DNA from 2 places in the Vibrio sp. 1978 genome. Region 1 is predicted to be linked to the other one. Evidence: riboswitches for the same ligand, from Rfam matches in the RefSeq annotation. Region 1 holds a riboswitch; the other holds the start of a gene.
What was found. Region 1 has a riboswitch for thiamine pyrophosphate ahead of thiC (phosphomethylpyrimidine synthase ThiC). Riboswitches for the same ligand answer to the same signal wherever they lie in the genome.

Region 1 (3,030 bases):
TTTCCAGACTCTTGAGGCAAGGTTTCGTCATGGAAAGCGCGCGCGGTATCTGGATCGAGTGATAAGTTGAATTGGTCTTCCCAGCGGAACTCGAAGCGAGCTTTAGAAAGCGCGTTATCACGAACTTGTGCACCAGGATGTCCCTTCGCCAAATCCGCGGCGTGCGCAGCAAGCTTGTAAGTTATCATGCCTACTTTCACGTCTTCTTTGTTTGGTAAACCAAGATGCTCTTTAGGAGTGACGTAGCAAAGCATCGCACAGCCATACCAGCCAATCATGGCAGCACCAATACCTGAAGTAATATGGTCGTAACCTGGAGCAACGTCTGTCGTCAATGGGCCAAGGGTATAGAAAGGAGCTTCATGGCAGTGCTCTAACTGTTCTTCCATGTTCTCTTTGATCATGTGCATTGGAACATGACCAGGACCTTCGATAATCACCTGTACGTCGTATTCCCACGCTATCTTGGTTAACTCACCAAGGGTACGAAGCTCTGCAAATTGCGCTTCGTCGTTAGCATCGGCCACCGAGCCAGGACGCAGACCATCACCGAGAGAAAGTGCCACATCATACTTAGCACAGATTTCACAGATCTCTCGGAAGTGGGTATATAAGAAGCTTTCTTGGTGATGCGCTAAACACCATTTCGCGATGATAGAACCACCACGAGAGACGATGCCAGTAACGCGTTTTGCAGTCATTGGCACATAACGAAGTAGTAAACCGGCATGGATAGTAAAGTAGTCAACGCCCTGCTCTGCTTGCTCAATCAGGGTATCGCGCATCACTTCCCAGTTAAGGTTTTCCGCAACACCGTTCACTTTCTCAAGCGCTTGGTACATTGGCACGGTACCGATCGGAACCGGACTGTTACGTAGAATCCACTCGCGAGTTTCGTGAATATTGCGTCCAGTAGAGAGATCCATAACGGTATCGCCACCCCAGCGCGTCGCCCACACTAGTTTCTCTACTTCTTCTTCAATCGAAGAAGTGACCGATGAGTTACCGATGTTGGCGTTCACTTTGACCAAAAAGTTACGCCCAATGATCATTGGTTCGGATTCTGGGTGGTTGATATTAGAAGGGATAATAGCGCGACCTTCGGCGACTTCTTTACGCACAAACTCTGCAGTAATGTCCTTTGGTAGGTTCGCACCAAAGCTTTGACCCGGATGCTGTTGATTCAGCACTTCATCGCGATACTTGGCACGCCCCATGTTTTCACGCAGCGCGATATATTCCATTTCTGGGGTAATAATACCTTTGCGAGCATAGTGCAATTGGGTCACACAATGGCCATCTTTGGCACGTCGAATACGTGGTAGATTACCGTAACGAAGATCGTCTAGTGTTTCGTCTTCTAAGCGTTCTTTGGTGTACACCGAGCTTACTTCATCAAGTAGCTCAGTATCGGCACGCTCTTCAATCCACCCTTCTCTCAGCTTAGGTAAGCCGCTATAGAGGTCTATGGTGTGCTCTGGATCTGTGTATACACCCGAGGTATCGTAAACGCGTACTGGCTCATTAGGCTCGAAAATAGGCGCTTCTTTTGTGCCTCCAATAAGGCTATCAGCGAGTGATATTTCACGCATTGGCACACGAATATCTGGACGTGAGCCTTCTACGTAGACTTTGCTTGAATTGGGGTACGGTTGTACCGAGAGTGTATCAATGAACTGTTTTGCTTCCAGTCTCGCTTGTTTGCGACTCGACATAGCATTTTTCCTTGCTTTGTTATACTAGATAAAAAGTAATTGGATAAAAATGCTTGGCGGATAGATGCGACAAGAGGAGTCAAATTAAGGCTAGTTAAAGCTTACGATATTTGCCTGTAACAACATTCGACTTTTGATAGATCAACCAGAAAGAACTCCGGTGTGAATATCTTCTCTTGTTCCCTTCGCAGATTCTAATCTGATCAGGTTCAACGGATCCCGAATTAACGGTCTCAGCCTTATGGCACTCCGACAAGTGATGTCAGTATATAAAAACGGCTTGGTGAAACCAAGCCGACCTGTTCAATTTTTAACTACTTTGCTAGCTGCGCATCAATAATTGAAAGCCTATCCACGCAGCTGAAATACTTAACACGACATTCAACAATACGTTCAACCCCATCTTAAAGAAAGCGCCCTGCTGCATAAGCAAAACATTATCCATCGAGAAGGTGGAAAACGTCGTTAGTGCGCCTAAAAAACCCAAGCCAATCACTTGTCGCCAAGGTTCCGTTGCCAAAAGTTCATTATCGAAAGCTGCTATCAATAAGCCCATCATAAATGAGCCAACAACGTTAACGGTTAACGTACCATATGGAAAACCACGCCCCAATAAAATGACACAAAGTTCAGAAATTAAGTAACGAGAACATGCACCAAATGCACCACCCAATGCAATAAAACCCAAAACGGATAGTTGTCCCATAATTCCCCCAGAAAAGTTAATGGCGACATTGTAATCAAATTTACGGCAATAGTGATTATACAATCTTAGAATTCAGCAAAGTATAGCGCTTAAAACTTATCAAGATTTTAAAAGTTACGGGAGTCACTTTACTTCAATGTAACCCATCAAACCCGTCTTCATATGTTCAATTACATGACAATGGTACATCCAACGCCCTGGGTTATCTGCAACAAATGCCGCTTTCGCACTGCCGTTTTTTCCAAGTAAGACCGTATCGGTATGAAACGGTTCGTCGAGTTTTTTGCCATCTAACTCAAGAACCGTAAATGTGTGTCCATGAAGATGAATAGGATGATGATATTGGGTGACGTTCTTTAGGTTGAAGATATAGGTTTTTCCCATCTCCAATGTTGAAAGCGGCGCTGGAATATTATCTTTGCTCATTCCCTCCCAAGCCCGTTTGTTCATCAGCCAGAATTGGGGGATCGCTTTGCCCGATTTATCAGCAGGAGTGATCGCCCCCTCCCACTCAAACACATAATCGATTTGCTCTGCATTTTTCAAATCGAGAGCTGGCACAGGGTTGAGAGGTAATAAAGGCAGTTTCTGGTTGTTCGACAGATCAGA
Region 2 (3,030 bases), on a different contig from region 1:
CATGTAGGCAATACGCTTGTGTAAGGTGATGCCATCCGTGGTCGTTAACTCGCCATGCCATTCAACTTTGTCGTCTAACAAACCCGCTAGATAACGAAGGATCGTCGTTTTTCCGCAACCACTGCGACCAAGTAACACCGTCCATTGATTGGCAGGGATGGTCATACTCAACCCAGCTAATGTTGGTGTTTGGCTGTCTTTGTATTGCAGACTTGCTTCGGTAAGCTGAATGCCGAGTGCATTAGCGCACATGCGTGTGACCTGCAAAAAAATGGTTCACAGGACCATGACCTTTACCGACATCCAATTCGTCAGCGTGTGCGATAGCTTGGCTGATGTACTGCTTACCAAGGTGCACCGCTTTGTGCAGGTTGTTGCCTTGACCAAGGTAAGACGCGATAGCAGAAGACAGTGTGCAGCCTGTGCCATGGGTGTTTTTGGTTGGAAAGCGTTTAGCGCTAATTAACTCGGCATTGTCTTGCATGATCAGCAGATCGTTGCTGTTTTTGTCTTTTTCCAGATGACCGCCTTTTAACAGCACCGCTTTTGCCCCTAATGCGCGCAAGTCAGCAATCATATCGTTCATTTCAGATTCTGATTGAGGCATTGGCTTACCCGTCAATGCTGCGCCTTCGGGTAGGTTAGGGGTAATGATGTCTGCGAGCGGAATCAATTCTTCTTTTAAAGTGCTGATTGCCGACTGTTCCAGTAATAGATCGCCGCTGGTGGCCACCATCACAGGGTCAATCACGAGGTGTTTTGGCTGGTATTGTTTAATTTTGTCTGCAACGACTTTGATGATGTTGGAATCTGCCAGCATGCCCACTTTGACTGCAACGATGTTGAGGTCGGTAAATACTGCATCAAGTTGGCTCTCTACATGGTCGAGAGGAATGGGGAAAATCGCAGAAACGCCTTGGGTATTTTGCGAAGTAATCGCCGTGATTACCGAGCAAGCAAAACTGCCGGTTGCGGACATCGCTTTGATGTCGGCTTGAATACCTGCACCGCCACCACTGTCTGAGCCCGCGATGGTCAATACGATAGGGGTAGGCAAGGCTGGCGTGTGATGTGAATGAGGTTGTGATTGCTGCGTCATGGTCGCTCCTACTACAAGACGTATAGGAACTGACTTTGACCGTTGCAGATAGATCGATTTTTCGATCGCTATCGCTTACCTAAGAGGGGCGACGAAAGGCAAAGTGTGCATAGTTCCCTACGTCAGTGCTAACTGAATCAGGTTCAACGGGTCTCGAATTTCGATCTCAGCCAACACTTGTCGTGTGGCCCCCCGACTATTTCGTTCGGATGATAGCAGGACCATTGCGGAAGGGATACGTTTTTTGAGCGTAATTATAATGAGTATTCAATTATGCGAGGTGAGTGATAAAGTAAGCACCTAAATGGTTTGCTGGGTGGAATTTACTAGTGCAACGCTCTGGTGAATGAGCAGAACCTGGAATATTTAATAAATAATCGTGGTCTCGTTAAGCAAGGATTAGCACAAAACAAGGTTAAAAAACTGTTAAAATTTAACGTGTTGCCAATTTAACTTTGTTGAACTTTTTCACAGTTAATTAGGAAGGCTAAGACGATCATCGAGCAAGGAGACTTCATGCTTAATTCTGTAACAGCGAAGTCAGTGATCGATCATGCGCTCTTTTTGGGGGCTGATTTCGCTGAACTATTCGTTGAACATCACCAAACCAACACTGTCCAGATCGCATCTGGTGAAGTGGATAAGGTTAACTCGGGTATCGATTTTGGTATCGGTATTCGTCTTTTTTTCGGTCATAAGGTGCTTTACGGTTACACCAACAGCACAGATGAAGCCGAACTAAAGCGCGTAACCTCGCTGCTTGCTGCAAAAGACAAGCGTGAGCAAATCGCGTCAGCGGGTTCTTTGAATTTGAACCGCTACCCAATCCAACATGGTTGCCGCATGCCGCTAGGTAAGGATGCTAACCTAGATTCAAAAATCGCGTTTCTATTGAAAGTTGACCAAGCCGCACGTGCTGAGAGTGAACATATCAGCCAGTTTATTGGCAGCGTTCTTCAGCGCGAGCAACAAGTGTCTATCTTCAACTCAGAAGGTCTACACGTTGACGATACTCGCCACTACATTCGTGTTGCTGGTAACACTGTCGCGCAAAAAGGTAATGAGCAGTCTTCTGGTATGGAAGGTCCTGGCGCTCTTGCTGGTTGGGAATTCAGTGAACAGCTTGATGCCAAAGAGCTAGGTCAAACTATCGCGCAGCAAGCGTTAGTAAAACTTGGCGCGGATGCTTGTCCATCGGGTGAAATGCCGGTGGTGATTGGTAACGGCTTTGGCGGCGTTATCTTCCATGAAGCATGTGGTCACTTGCTAGAAACCACTTCAGTTGCGAAGAAAGCATCAGTCTTCCACGACAAGATGGGCGAAATGGTTGCTCACACCGCAGTGAATGCAGTCGATGATGGCACCATGACCAACGAATGGGGCTCGATTCACATTGATGATGAAGGTATGAAGACTCAGCGCACTCAACTGATCAAAGACGGTAAGCTAACCAGCTTCATGGTCGATAAAATGGGTGGCATGAAGACAGGTTATGAGCCTACGGGTTCTGGTCGTCGTCAAAACTACAAGTTCGCACCAACCTCGCGCATGCGTAACACCTTTATCGAAGAGGGCGAGCATTCACTTAATGACATGCTGGCAGGCATCGAACGTGGTATCTATGCGAAGAAGATGGGCGGTGGCTCTGTTCAACCGGGTACGGGGGAGTTTAACTTTGCTGTTCGTGAAGCCTACCTCATTGAAAATGGCAAAATCACCAAGCCTCTGAAAACAGCAACGCTGATCAGCACGGGTCCAAAAGTGTTGAAAGAAATCAGCATGGTCGGCAAAGACATGGCGCTTGCGCCGGGCATGTGTGGTTCCGTGAGTGGTTCAGTACCAACAACTGTCGGTCAGCCAACGCTGAAAGTAGATAACATTCTGGTAGGAGGCGGTAACTAATGAGCCAAGAACAACAACTTCTTAATGCG

Region 2: another riboswitch for thiamine pyrophosphate. It lies ahead of thiD (bifunctional hydroxymethylpyrimidine kinase/phosphomethylpyrimidine kinase); the one in region 1 lies ahead of thiC (phosphomethylpyrimidine synthase ThiC).

Annotation. Positions count from the first base shown of each region.
Region 1 is NZ_JAWPOP010000037.1:1,353-4,382, reverse strand. It holds gene thiC (phosphomethylpyrimidine synthase ThiC) at 1-1,715, opposite strand, end outside; TPP riboswitch at 1,879-1,977, opposite strand; gene crcB (fluoride efflux transporter CrcB) at 2,038-2,421, opposite strand; gene R8N49_RS22830 (multicopper oxidase family protein) at 2,545-3,030, opposite strand, start outside.
Region 2 is NZ_JAWPOP010000007.1:3,211-6,240, reverse strand. It holds gene R8N49_RS08875 (ABC transporter ATP-binding protein) at 1-252, opposite strand, end outside; gene thiD (bifunctional hydroxymethylpyrimidine kinase/phosphomethylpyrimidine kinase) at 242-1,099, opposite strand; TPP riboswitch at 1,197-1,304, opposite strand; gene R8N49_RS08865 (TldD/PmbA family protein) at 1,616-3,001, shown strand; gene R8N49_RS08860 (TldD/PmbA family protein) at 3,001-3,030, shown strand, end outside.